2 regions of the Streptomyces sp. NPDC059224 genome follow, and region 1 is predicted to be linked to the other one. Evidence: riboswitches for the same ligand, from Rfam matches in the RefSeq annotation. Region 1 holds a riboswitch; the other holds the start of a gene.
The links. A riboswitch is a leader RNA that binds a small molecule or an ion and turns the genes downstream of it on or off. The one in region 1 is predicted to bind cyclic di-AMP.
Positions count from the first base shown of each region.

Region 2: another riboswitch for cyclic di-AMP. It lies ahead of ACFXI4_RS15050 (transglycosylase SLT domain-containing protein); the one in region 1 lies ahead of ACFXI4_RS10735 (NlpC/P60 family protein).

Region 1 covers NZ_JBHZAN010000008.1:126,886-133,909, forward strand. Annotated here, with positions in the region: gene ACFXI4_RS10725 (M23 family metallopeptidase) at 1-1,430, shown strand, start outside; gene pcrA (DNA helicase PcrA) at 1,471-3,957, opposite strand; cyclic di-AMP (ydaO/yuaA leader) riboswitch at 4,280-4,452, shown strand; gene ACFXI4_RS10735 (NlpC/P60 family protein) at 4,461-5,624, shown strand; gene ACFXI4_RS10740 (hypothetical protein) at 5,792-6,145, opposite strand; gene ACFXI4_RS10745 (NlpC/P60 family protein) at 6,613-7,024, shown strand, end outside.
Region 2 covers NZ_JBHZAN010000012.1:141,785-148,808, reverse strand. Annotated here, with positions in the region: gene ACFXI4_RS15065 (outer membrane lipoprotein carrier protein LolA) at 1-641, opposite strand, end outside; gene ACFXI4_RS15060 (CHRD domain-containing protein) at 901-1,836, opposite strand; gene ACFXI4_RS15055 (polyprenyl synthetase family protein) at 1,958-3,016, opposite strand; cyclic di-AMP (ydaO/yuaA leader) riboswitch at 4,229-4,424, shown strand; gene ACFXI4_RS15050 (transglycosylase SLT domain-containing protein) at 4,430-4,918, shown strand; gene ACFXI4_RS15045 (HAD family hydrolase) at 4,928-5,734, opposite strand; gene ACFXI4_RS15040 (hypothetical protein) at 5,863-6,153, shown strand; partial or broken gene ACFXI4_RS15035 (ATP-grasp domain-containing protein) at 6,083-6,319, opposite strand; gene fahA (fumarylacetoacetase) at 6,595-7,024, shown strand, end outside.

The DNA of each region.
Region 1 (7,024 bases):
ACGGCACTCAGGAAGCCCAGTACGGCGACTTCACCACGTATGGCGACCACACCACCACCGGCGCCTCGTTCCACAGTGACCCGCTCTTCGGGCATCTCCCCGGCCAGGCCCCGGCCACCGGCGCGTACGACGCCGGCCAGTGGCAGACGACCGGCGACCACACGCTGAACTACGACCCCTACGCGGCCCAGCACCACGCCGCCTACGACTCCGGCGCCTACGACAGCACCACCTGGGCCGTCCCGCCACAGGCGGCGCAGCCGGTCCAGGGGACGACGGTCGGCGACGGCAGCGGCCACTGGGACGCGAACGCCTGGCTCCAGCACGACCAGCCGGCCATGGCGGGAGCGACCCAGCAGTGGGAGTGGGGCACCCAGACCTTCGACACCGGCGCGTACGACGCCACGCAGTGGAACTCCGACGGCGCCCCGGCGCAGCCCGCGGAGCCGGACCACCAGCACGGGCACGAACCGCAACCCGCCGACTCCTTCGACCAGTCGGCGACCCAGATGTTCGAGCCGGTTCCCCACGACGAGTTCGCGGAGTTCGCGGAGTTCACAGAGGACTCGGGGGACGCCGGGGGGCCGGCCGCGACCGGCGAGCTGCCCGCGGTGACGCCCCTCCTGGAGGACCAGGAAGAGATCACTCCGGCAGCTCCGGCCGCGACACGCGCCGGCGCTCGCGCGGGGGCTCGCTCCCGCCGTCGTACGCCCCCCAAGCGCTCCGCACTGCTGACCGTCGCCGTGCCCTCGGCCTGCGTGATGGGGGTCGCCGGCATCGCGGCCGCCTCCGTCGGGCCCCTGACGGGCGGCGACGGACAGGACACCACGGCCTCCGCGTCGGGCGCGCAGTCCGTGAAACCGTCCGCCGCCAACAGCAAGCTGGACGCCCAGCTGAGGACGCTCTCGGCCGGCGCCGACGACTTCGCCGACCGGGCCAGCCGGACCCAGGAACGCATCGACCTCAAGACGCAGCAGGAGGCCGAGAAGAAGAAGGCGGCGGCGGAGGCGGCCCGCAAGGAGCGGCTGCGCCCCAAGTACGCCCTCCCGGTGACTCAGCGGGGGCTCAGCGCCTACTTCGGCCAAGCCGGTGTGAACTGGATGTCCGTCCACACGGGCATCGACTTCCCCGTCTCCTACGGCACGACCGTCATGGCGGCGACCGACGGTGTGGTCTCCACCAAGTGGAACAGCGCCTACGGCAACATGCTGATAGTGACGGCGAAGGACGGCACGGAGACCTGGTACTGCCACCTCTCGTCGTACCGCGTCGCCTCGGGTACGACCGTGAAGGCCGGAGATCCGGTCGCGTACTCGGGGAACTCCGGGAACTCGACCGGCCCGCATCTGCACTTCGAGGTCCGGCCCGCGGGAGGCTCCGCCATAGACCCGCTGCCGTGGCTGCGCAGCCACGGGCTGGATCCCACCTGATCGTCCGGTGGGTCCCCGCCGACGGCGGGGACCCGTCCGTCTACAGCTTCTCGACCGGCGCGTACCGCAGCAGCAGCCGCTTCGGCTTGGTGTCGCCGAAGTCGACCGTCGCCTCCGCGTTGCCGCCCGTGCCCTTCACCCCGACGACCGTGCCGAGGCCGAACTGGTCGTGGGTGACCCGGTCGCCGACGGCCAGTGAGACCACCGGCTTCTCCGAGGTCCGCCGGGTGGCGAAGCCGGAAGCGCCGGACGCCGAGGAGCGCGAGCGGGTCGAGGAGAGCGAGGCCGCCACGCCCGACGCGGGCCCGGAGGACACCGGCGCCATCGCCCCGGTCCGCTTCCACTCCAGGTACCCGGCCGGGATCTCCTCCAGGAAGCGCGAGGGCGGGTTGTACGACGGCTGCCCCCAGGCACTGCGCATCGCCGAGCGCGTGAGGTAGAGGCGCTCCCGCGCGCGCGTGATGCCGACGTACGCCAGGCGCCGCTCCTCCTCCAGCTCCTTGGTCTGGCCGAGGGCGCGCATGTGCGGGAAGACGCCGTCCTCCATGCCGGTCAGGAAGACCACCGGGAACTCCAGGCCCTTGGCGGTGTGCAGGGTCATCAGGGTGATGACGCCGGAGCCCTCCTCGTCCTCGTCGGGGATCTGGTCGGAGTCGGCGACCAGCGCCACCCGCTCCAGGAAGTCCGACAGCCCGACCGACGCCTCCTCCGCCCCGGACTCCTGCTCGAACTCCAGCGCCACGGAGGCCAGTTCCTGGAGGTTCTCGATCCGGGTCTCGTCCTGCGGGTCGGTGGAGGCCTGCAACTCGGCGAGATAGCCGGTGCGTTCCAGGATCGCCTCCAGGACGGTGGCCGGTCCGGCGCCGGACTCCACGACCGTACGGAGGTCCTCCATCAGCGTGTTGAACCGCTTGACCGCGTTGGTCGACCGCGCGGCCATGCCGTACGCCTCGTCGACGCGCCTGAGCGCCTGCGGGAAGCTGATCTTCTCGCGCTGGGCGAGGGCGTCGATCATCGCCTCCGCCCGGTCGCCGATACCGCGCTTGGGGACGTTGAGGATCCGGCGCAGCGGGACGGAGTCCTCCGGGTTGGCCAGCACCCGCAGGTACGCCAGGACGTCCCGGACCTCCTTGCGCTCGTAGAAGCGGACCCCGCCGACGACCTTGTAGGGCAGGCCGACGCGGATGAAGATCTCCTCGAAGACACGGGACTGCGCGTTGGTGCGGTAGAAGACGGCGACATCGCCGGCCTTCGCCTCGCCCGCGTCCGTCAGACGGTCTATCTCGTCGGCGACGAACTGTGCCTCGTCGTGCTCGGTGTCGGCGACGTAACCGGTGATCTGCGCGCCCGCGCCCGCGTTGGTCCACAGGTTCTTCGGGCGGCGGGACTCGTTGCGCTCGATGACCGCGTTGGCGGCGGACAGGATCGTCTGCGTGGAGCGGTAGTTCTGCTCCAGGAGGATCGTCGTCGCGTTCGGGTAGTCCTCCTCGAACTGGAGGATGTTGCGGATCGTCGCGCCCCGGAAGGCGTAGATCGACTGGTCGGCGTCGCCCACCACGCACAGTTCGGCGGGCGGCAGGTCGCTCTCGCCCGGCGGCACGTCGACGGGGTGAGCCGAGGTCCCGACCAGCTCGCGCACCAGCGCGTACTGGGCGTGGTTGGTGTCCTGGTACTCGTCGACCAGGACGTGCCGGAAGCGGCGGCGGTAGTGCTCGGCGACGTCCGGGAAGGCGCGCAGCAGGTTGACCGTCGTCATGATCAGGTCGTCGAAGTCGAGGGCGTTCGCCTCGCGCAGCCGCGACTGGTACATGGCGTAGGCCTGGGCGAGGGTCTTCTCGAAGCCGTCGCTCGCCCGGGCGGCGAAGTCCTCCTCGTCGACCAGCTCGTTCTTGAGGTTGCTGACCTGGGCGCTGAAGGACTTCGGCGGGAAGCGCTTGGGGTCGAGGTCCAGGTCACGGCAGACCAGGGCCATCAGACGCTTGGAGTCGGCGGCGTCGTAGATCGAGAAGGAGGAGGTGAAGCCCAGCTTCTTGCTCTCCCTGCGCAGGATCCGCACACAGGCGCTGTGGAAGGTCATCACCCACATCGCGTTCGCGCGCGGGCCGACGAGGTGTTCGACGCGCTCCTTCATCTCGCCCGCGGCCTTGTTGGTGAAGGTGATCGCGAGGATCTGGCCCGGGTGCACCTGGCGCGCGCCGAGCAGGTGCGCGATGCGGTGGGTGAGCACGCGCGTCTTGCCGGAACCGGCGCCGGCCACGATCAGCAGCGGGGAGCCGGCGTGCACGACGGCGGCGCGCTGGTTCTCGTTCAGCCCTTCCAGGAGCGCGGCCGGGTCCGGGGCCGGGCGGGCGGCGCCGTCGCGGTAGTAGGCGTCCCGGTCCGGGGGCGCGTCGAACTGCCCGCCGAACAGATCGTCCGGAATCGGTTCCGGTACGTGCTCGTCCTCGGGCGGCGGCGGGGGTTCCTCCTCGCGGCCGTGCGGGGGCTGGAGGCTCGCCAGGAAGCTGTCGTCAAAGAGGCTGCTCATCGCTCTCCGAGTCTAGGGCGCCCCACCGACAACCGGTCCCCGCCCCGGAAACTCGCCCCCGTCACCCACCAGAACCAGCCCCTCACGGTCAGCGATCACGCACCGTGAGCAGGCGCGCGTCCGCCCGTCGGGGCGCGGACCATTCCACCGCTCCGGACAAGTCGCCCCATATCCACACCGATGAGCCGATCCCATCGGCCCGCACCACCAAGGTCACGAAAATGTATCGGGCATATCGCACATCAACCTTCACACAGAGCACACGAGTTGGTTAGCGTGCCGGGCAGGCCGTACGACCCCCACCGGCGAACGTCGCCGGGCCGTACGGCCTCCGCCGAGTCCGGGGTGCCGCCGCGCATCCGGAGCCGGGGACCCACACCGACCTCGGGGTGAATCGGGCCCGACCCCCTCGCGGGGAACGGACCGTAGGGCAACCCTTCCGAACCACCCGCCCGAACCCGACAGCTAACTCGGTAGGCGGAGCACGGAAGGAGTCGCCCCCGTTGGCGTCGCACCGCAAGTCGCGTCCGTCCGCAACGCGCGTAGCAGGCATACGCACCCCCGCCCTGGCCACCGCCGCCCTCACCTCCGTGGCGCTGCTCTCCCAGACGGCCAACGCCGCACCTCACGAGGACGGCAAGCCCAGCCTGGAGGAGGTCGAGAAGAAGGTCGACGCCCTGTACCGGCAGGCGGAGTCGGCGACCGAGAAGTACAACGCGGCCAAGGAGAGGACCGGCAAGCAGCGCAAGCAGGTCGACACCCTGCTCGACGACGTGGCCGAACGCACGGACCGGCTCAACAAGGCGCGTGAGGAGCTGGGTTCCTTCGCCGCGGCCCAGTACCGGACCGGGGCAGCCGCTCCCGACACCTCGACCTTCCTGCTCGCGGACAGTCCGCAGGACTACTTCGACCAGACGCAGCTGATGAACCGGCTGACCTCGCGGCAGAAGGGCGCGGTGGACGACTACGCCACCCAGCAGTCCGCGACCATGGCGAAGCGGCAGGAGGCCGCCAGGAGCCTGGAGACGCTCACCGAGACCCAGGACGACCTCAGGACCGCCAAGAGCACCGTCCAGACGAAGCTGGCGTCCGCGCGGGAGCTGCTGTCGCAGCTGACGGCCCAGGAGAAGGCGCGGCTGGCCGAGATCGAGAAGAAGCAGCAGGCCGAGGCGGCCCGCAAGGCGGCGGAACTCGCGAAGCAGCAGGCGCAAGCCGCGCAGCAGCGGGGTTCGTCGTCGACGTCCTCCTCCGGCGGCTCCTCCTCGTCCTCCGGCTCCGCCTCCGATTCCGCCTCCGGCTCCTCCTACGGGACGAAGGCCGCCAAGGCGATCGCCTTCGCCCGCGCGCAGATCGGCAAACCGTACGTCTGGGGTGCCACCGGCCCCGGATCCTACGACTGCTCGGGCCTCTCCCAGGCCGCCTGGAAGGCCGCGGGCGTCTCGCTGCCGCGCACCACGTACGACCAGGTGAACGCCGGCACCACCGTCCCCCTCGCCGACGCCCTCCCCGGCGATTTGGTCTTCTTCTACGACGACGTCAGCCATGTCGGCGTCTACATCGGCAACGGCATGATGATCCACGCCCCCAAGCCCGGCGCCTACGTCCGGGAGGAGTCGATCTACTACGGCGGCGAGTCGATCATCCACAGCGTGGTACGGCCGGCCTGACGGGCGCGGGCCGCGCGCATTTCGCTGGGGATGACGGGCGCGGCGATGCTGGCGGCGGGCACGCCCTGGCCGGAGCGGCCGGGGCGGGTGCTGGTGCGGGCCGCGAGGGCGGCCTGGCCGGCGGCGCGGTGGCGGCCACCCGCGCCGCGCTCAGGGCTTCCTGAGGGTCACGTCCACAGCACGGCGATGAAGATGTTCGCCACGGTCAGCAGACCCACCAGACCGAAGGCGCCCTTCTCCACCTTCTCGTCGTCCCGTTTCACGTAGACGAGCCCGAGGATCACGATCAGCAGCGCCAGCTTCACACCGATCTTGACGGTGTTGACGTGGTGGTCGTCGGCCTCGTTGAGGCCGACCAGGATGACGCCGGTGGCGAGCATGGTGAACGCGCCGTGCAGCATCCCGGGGACGAACCGGGCCGTGCCCTGGCCCATCGCCTTCACCTGGGTGAGGAAACCGCCGAGGAGCGCGGCGATGCCGATGATGTGCAGGCCGACGAAGAGATGGATGAGTACGTCCATGGCCCCGGAGCCTAATCAGGGTCCCCTGGGGCGCGGGGCACCGGCCCCTCCCTCGGCACCCGCCACCGTCCGCCGCGCGCGGTCGCATATATGCGACCCATAGCATCCCGCGCGCCCGCTCGCCCCGGATCCGCCGGTTCGGTCATCCCGCCCTGTTAAGCCGACGGCTCCGGACCGGAATCCCGGTCACATACCGTCGGGTAACGATCCGGTCACACCAATACCGTGCATCACGTCACCCAGCCGACACGCTCCGGCCTAGCGTCCTCCCCCAGGTGACCGACTCCCCACCGCCGCCCGGGCCAGGGGCGGCAGTCGGGCACCACCGCCGAGAAGGTCCGGCGGCGGCCCGCTCCCCCTGTGCGGGCCGCCGCCGGACGCGTGATCCGCACCCGCGGCCGTCAAGCGCTCCCCTGGCGCCTGTACGGGCGACACGGCGGTCGTACGAGAGGACGTGACCAGTCCAGGTGGCAGCGCACCGCAAGCCCCGACAGCGCTCGCTCAGCGGCACTACGGCCCGCACGGCCGTCACCCTCGCCCTGGCGGGCGCGGCCACCGCGACGGGCTTCGAAGGGACCGGACACGCCGAGCCGCAACTGACACCGGCGCAGGTGAAGGCGAAGGTGGACCAGCTGTACCAGGAGGCCGAGGCGGCCACCGAGAAGTACGACGGCGCGAAGGAGAAGGCCGAGACGGCCCAGCGGCGGGTCCGGGCGCTCCAGGACGAGACCGCCCGCAAGCAGGAGAAGCTCAACTCCGCGCGGGACGCGCTCGGCCTGGCCGCGGCGGCCCAGTACCGCGCGGGCGGTATCGACCCGGCCTGGCAGCTGGCGCTCTCCAGCGATCCCGACCGGTACCTGGACGACGCCGCGTTCGCCG
Region 2 (7,024 bases), on a different contig from region 1:
TGGGCGGTACCGTCGACCTTCACCGAGGTGGTGTCGTCGACCGACTTGAGGACCTCGTCGGCGAAGTCCTTGGGCGTGGCCGGGGTTTCGTGCCGGTCGGCCTTGCCGGAGCCGGCGGCGGTGGAGTGGTAGACCTCGTTGGACTTGCTGTCGTAGCCCCACACGTCCGTGCCGTTGTGGATGAGGCTGTACTCGGCGCCGCTCTCCAGCAGCGACACCTTCTGCTTCTCGGGGCCGTCGGCGGCCACGCGCAGCGTGTGCGTGCCGGACGCCAGCTCGGTGAGCTTGGCCGACGGGTCGGCGGACGAACCGTCGCCGCCGCCCTGGGCCGCGCCGGACAGCAGGCCGCTCTCCAGACCGCCGAGGTCGGGCAGGCCGAGGTCGGTGCTGATCTTCACGGTGCCGGACAGCTGCTGCACGTCCGACTTGGCGATCTTGTTGATGAGTTCCTGCGCGGTGATCTTCGGCAGGTCGGGGTCGCCGGAGTCGGCGAGCGCCGGGACCAGACCGATCGTGGCAGCGGCCACTCCCACGACCGCGACCGGGACGACGTATCGCGCGGCCTTGCGCCGCCGCTCGGCGCGCAGCTCGTCGTCGGCCTGCGCGGCCCCCGTGCTGTCCTCGGTTTCGTTCGGTGCCATGTGTGCCTTACCTCCGTCGTCGGCGGCGGCTGTGCTCGCACGTGTCCCACCCTGAGCCGCCATTCTCACCCGAAACGGTGAGTGGTGGTGATTTCCGTGGTTTCCATCTCACCAAATCCGGGCCTCTCAAGCGTCAGACCCGGGAGCCAACTCCGCGTACGACTGCGGTATGACACAAGGGCGCAGGCGCCTGCCCCGACCCGTAGGGGTCGTGCGGCGGAGGCGCCTGCGGTCGCTTTCTGTCACGTGTTCCGTTCGGTCAGTGCTGTCGCACGAACACGTAGTCGGCCTGGTAGGGGACCCCCACGACGGCACCCGGAGTGCAGGAGCCGGCCGGGGCGACGCCGCCGACGGTGTTCAGGCGCAGGACCTCGCCGGTGCGGGCGAGCAGCCCGTGCTTCTTGCCCGACTGCGCGGCCTTGAGGTCCAGCTCGGGCACGTTGCCGTCGCCGTTCGGCGTCCTGGTCAGGACCGTCCCGGTGACCGCGCTGCCGTCGGGCGCTACCCACTGCGGGGTGCCGGAGCCGGGGGCGACGAAGGAGTGCCGGATTCCGCCGCCGAGCCTGGCACTGACGTCCCGCTGGGCGAAGGCGTGGCCGCCCTCGGCCGCCTTGCACTCGTAGATCTGCTTGCCGGTGACGACGGAGGCCTGCAGGCCGCCGCCCTTGAGGTCGGTGACGGTGGTGACCGCGTGCAGCTGGCCGCGGACCGCCCCGCCAGGGAAGTCGGCGGTGTGCAGGTTGGCGTAGAAACCCCCGGGATCGGTGGTGAGCCCCTTCAGCAGGGTCTTGTCGGCGACCTTGACGCTGCCGGTGACGGTGTGACCCTTGGCCTTCTTCAGCAACCTTCCGAAGCCGATCCTCACACCGCCGTTGGTGCCCCTGGCGCCCTGGTGGATGTGCAGGTCGGTCGGCCTGCCGGTACCGCGCCAGGTCACGGCGACGGTCACCTTGTCCCCCTTGACCTGGATGAACTCCAGCGCGACGCCGTCCTTGTCCCCGACGGCTGCCCCACCGGCGACGGGCATCTCGTTGCCACCGCGCAGGCTGGCGACGAGGACGACGGAGCCGGTGGAGCCGTGACGGGCGGAACTGTGGCTGGTGGCGGCGTACGCCGGGACGGCGGCACCGCCGAGTGCGGACACGGCGACGGCGGCGGCGACGAGGGTCCTGCGACGCGTTGCGTTGATGACCATGATTCCGTTTTCTCCCCCTAGGTCAGCCGACGCCCCCTGCGTCGGCTTCTGGGGAGAGGTACGGAACTGATCTCAGACTGGACTCAGTCCAGCAATGTGACCTGCGCCACAGAACCGGGGGTCACCCCGCCCGGTGCACCACCGCGTCACACAGCTCCAGCAGCGTCACCTTCGCGTCGCACTCCACCAGCGGCGCCAGGGCGGCCCTGGCCTCCTCCGCGTACCGGACGGTGTCCCGGCGCGCCTGCTCCAGCGCCGGGTGCGCCCGCAGGGCCGCCAGGGCCTCCGCGTGCCGAACGTCGTCCGTGAGGTCGGAGTCCAGCAGCTCGCACAGCGCGATGTCGTCGGGCAGCCCGAGCCGCGCCGCCCGCTCCCGCAGCCGCAGCACCGGAAGCGTGGGGACGCCCTCGCGGAGGTCGGTCCCCGGGGTCTTGCCGGACTCGTGGGAGTCGGAGGCGATGTCCAGGACGTCGTCGGCGAGCTGGAAGGCGACACCGAGGCGTTCGCCGTACTGGGTGAGGACGTCCACGACCGTCTCGTCGGCACCGGACATCATCGCGCCGAAACGGCAGGAGACCGCCACCAGCGAGCCGGTCTTGCCGCCGAGCACGTCGAGGTAGTGGTCGACGGGGTCACGCCCGTCCGAAGGACCCGCCGTCTCCAGGATCTGACCCGTCACCAACCGCTCGAACGCGAGGGCCTGGACCCGCACCGCCTCGGGTCCGAGGTCGGCGAGGATCTGCGAGGCGCGCGCGAAGAGGAAGTCACCGGTGAGGACGGCGACCGAGTTGCCCCAGCGGGTGTTGGCACTGTCGACACCACGCCGCACGGCCGCCTCGTCCATGACGTCGTCGTGGTAGAGCGTGGCGAGATGGGTCAGCTCGACGACCACCGCCGACGGCACGACGCCCGGCGCGTACGGGTCACCGAACTGCGCGGCCAGCATCACCAGCAGGGGCCGGAACCGCTTCCCGCCGGCCCGCACGAGGTGCTGCGCGGCTTCCGTGATGAACGGGACCTCACTTTTGGTGGCTTCTAGCAAGCCCTCCTCGACAGCCGTCAATCCGGCCTGGACATCGGCTTCCAGAGCCTGGTCCCGCACGCTCAGCCCGAACGGCCCGACGGTCACGAGGGGTCTCCTGTCTGCTGGTGTCCACTGGCGGTTACATGGTTTGTCGATAGGTCGCTGCCATCACTCAAGTCAGCGTATCCGGTCAGGTTTCGATCACCGAGGGCGCCCACCGTTACACCTCGGGCACTATCGGATCACGACCGGTATGTTCTTGATCAGCTGATACGACCTGACATGCAATGACTTAACAGGATGTGCTGGTGCTTGTCCCGAACCAGGGGGCGAGCCGTGTCCCGGACCGGGTCCTGAACCGGATCCCGGACCAGCACCGACACCGGGTCCGGCCGCGGATCGTCCCGCAGACCTCCGTCCGTGGACGGTCGCGCCACCTCCTGCCGACGTCACCTGCCCGGAGGTACCCCTTCCGCGGTCCGCCGCGTTCCGATCCACCCCCGTATGCCCCCTCCTCCACGAGATCAGACATGCGCGATCAGACATGCGCGCGGGCGCGCGTGGGGCCCGGTCCCGGCCGGCGCGGTGCGGGCGGACTCACGACCCGCGAGCAGCCGACGGCGCGGCCTCGGCACGGACGAGGGCGTGAACACGGTCGGGGGCTCCCGCGGTCGGCACCCCTCGGGACGCGTCCCCCTCGGGACGAGGACCCGCGCGCCCGGGCCGCTCATGACGCTCGCCGCGACCCCCAATCCCCGGACGGCCGCCAGGACAACGACGCGCGACGGGGCGGAGGTTCCGCTCTCACGGAGGACACACGCGCATGGACGATCGCTCGGCCGCCGTCGAGTCGTGACGCCTGCGCCCCGCCCTCGGCGTGACCGGAATCACGTACCGCCACACGGGAACTCCCGGCACCTCGGCATCCACCCGCCCAGGTCCGTCGGTCCGCTCACCTCGAAGCGAAATTCCGCTTAACAAGGCAATTCGGACAATTCATGGAATCACTTGTGATGTGCACCACTTCACTCGCTCCAATCGAGGCAATCCATACAAATGGCGGAGCGGGGCTATTCCCTCGACACCCGAAAAGGCGGATTCAATCAATCCCCCTTTGTCCGATTCGCCGTAATTGCCACTTCGTGAAGTGGGTCACGTGGCCCTGAGTGCCACCGAGGCGGTAAGGCGACCCTCTCTCTCCTTTTCCTGTTGGCGAGTTGAGGCTTGGCAACCGCAAAGGATCAAGTACCCCATACGACTCAGACCAAGGTCAATCGGCGTGTTGGGGGAATCAGGTACTTGTTCCGGACATGTGCTCTCGCATACGTTCCGGCTCACCGGGCGGACGCCAAATCCTGCCGCCGCCCGTCGCGACCATCAACGAGTCCATTCGCACGGCAGGAGCGGGGGAACCAGGTAAGTCGCCGGACCGGGCGACCGACGTCACCGACGGACGTCGTACCGGAACGGCTAGGGGTGAAGTCGCCTCGCCTCAGGGCGGTGCGACCGGGAACTCCCCGAGCCCGAACCCGACAGCTCACCCCGCAGGCGACGGAGAGGAACCACGACATGTCTGCTGCCCCTCAGCACCGCCGCCCCCGCCGTAACCGCGTCATCCGCACGCTCGCCGTCGCCGGTACCGGCGCCGCCGTTCTCGCCCTCCCGCTCATCGGTGCGACCGCCGCCTCCGCCGCCACGTCCACCACCTCGACGGCGTCCACGACGCTCGCCGGGTACCCGAACAACCTCGACGGCTGGATCCGCGAGTCGCTCGCGATCATGGCCGAAAAGAACATTCCGGGCAGCTACAACGGCATCTACCGCAACGTGATGCGTGAGTCCTCCGGCAACCCCCGGGCCATCAACCTCTGGGACTCCAACGCGGCCGCCGGCATCCCCTCCAAGGGCCTGCTCCAGGTGATCGACCCGACGTTCAAGACCTACCACGTGGACGGCACGTCGTTCGACGTCTACGACCCGGTCGCGAACATCACCGCCGCCTGCAACTACGCCGCCGCGCGGTACGGCTCGATCGACAACGTGCACGGCGCGTACTGACCGGCGCCGTCAGGTGAAGAGCCTTTCGAGGACGACGGCGATGCCGTCGTCCTCGTTCGACAGGGTGATCTCGTCGGCCACCGCCTTGAGTTCGGCGTGGGCGTTGGCCATGGCCACCCCGTAGGACGCCCAGTCGAACATGGGGATGTCGTTGGGCATGTCCCCGAAGGCGATGGCCCGTTCGGGGCTCAGCCCCAGATGGTCGGCGGCCAGTGCCAGCCCGGTCGCCTTGGTCACCCCGCACGGCTGGAGCTCGACCGTTCCCGGCCCCGACATGGTGACCGTCGCGAGCGATCCCACCACCGCGCGCGCGGTCGCCGCCAGTTCGTCGTCCGACAGGGTGTGGTGGCGCAGCAGCACCTTGCTGATGGGCGCGCACCACAGGTCGTCCCGCCGGCCCACGCGCAGCGCGGGCAGCGTGGGGTGGGGCATCAGATAGCCCGGCTCGATGAGCGTGAGCCCGTCCACGCCGTCCTGGTCGACCGCCGCGTACACCTGCCCGACCTCGGCCTCGATCTTGCCCAGGGCGGTCTCGGCCAGCTCCCGGTCCAGGGTGACCGACCACAGCAGCCGGTCCGCGCCGGCGTCGTAGAGCTGGGCGCCCTGGCCGCAGACCGCGAGTCCCGTGCAACCGAGGTCGTCCAGGAGGGGGCGCACTCTCGGCGCGGGGCGGCCGGTCACCACGAGATGCCGGGCGCCGACCCGGCCCGCCCGCGCGAGCGCGGCGAGCGACCGTTCGGAGAGGGTGTCGTCGGCACGCAGCAGTGTGCCGTCCAGGTCGGTGGCGATCAGTGAGTACGGGGTGGGTGCGACCATGATCAGAGAATACGGACAGCACGCCCCTGAGACTCACTGTGCGTTTCGGCCTCAAATGGCGCCCGCCGTATCGGCGATGGGGCGTTGCCGGTGGCGCGCGTTACGTTCTCGGTGGGTCGGCGGTACCGATGGGGCTGGAGCGGCGTGGTGACGGACGGACCGGAGGACTTCCGGGCGCATCTGCTGGAGGCGGCGACCGGGACGCGGCGGACCCCGGCGAGGCAGGCTGGAACTGCGCCTGCCGGCTCATCGACGGCTTCGAGCGGCTGGGCGACTGCCCCGGGGACCCGGTCGGCGGTGCGCTGTGCACCGAGGAGACCAGGCGGCTCGGACTCTGGTTCGACGAGGACGGCGACGCCCCCGAACTGGACGCCGGTCACGAGCTGCTCCCGTCGTCGGCCATACGAACGCCCGTGTGAGGTAACGGGCGGTGGCCGCCGGTGTGCAGGCGTCCTCGGCGATCGCGTACATGGGAACGCCGAGGCGTCCCGGACTGCGAAGCGCGCCGACCCCGCCGGGATGCGGCGGACCGTCGCCGAACTTGACGATCAGGCCCGGCACGTCGCGATCCGCGTCGAGCGGCATGCTGACGGCATTCCTGGCCACGGTCCCCCCAGGGGTCCCCCTGTACGGACCGGATCCACCCCGTTCGTGTCCCCCGAAGGACGCTGAGCCGGAATTGCACCCTCCGACAACGCCTATTCGGACATTGCGAACTCTTTAGACACTGCCGCGACGGCCAACTCACCCGTAACGTGTGGCGCGACCACATGGAATGCCGCCCAACGCCAGAGCGACGTCACCGCACAGTCGGCCCGGCGCGGCACGGATGAGAGCGAGGCAGTCACCCCATGCCCCCCTTGCCCCCCTTCGAGGTCCCCGAGGGTGACCCCTTCGGCCCGCACAATCTTCCGTATGGCGTGTTCTCGACCCCCGAGAGCACGGAACGGAGGGTTGGCGTCCGCCTCGGCGACCACGTACTCGACGCCGGTGCCGCGGCTCTCGCCCTCGGCTCCCCCTACGCCACGATGCTCGCCCGCCCGACCCTCAACCCGCTGCTGGCCGCGGGCCGCACCGCGTGGTCGGACGTACGGCGCGCCCTGACCGCGTGGGTGACCGTGCCCGCGCACCGCGAGGTGCTCGAACCCCTCTTCCACCCGCTGTCAGCGGTGGCCATGCACCTGCCCTTCGAGGTCGCCGACTACGTCGACTTCTACGCCTCGGAGAACCACGCCCGGAACGCCGGCCGCATCTTCCGCCCCGACGCCGTCGAACCGCTCACCCCCAACT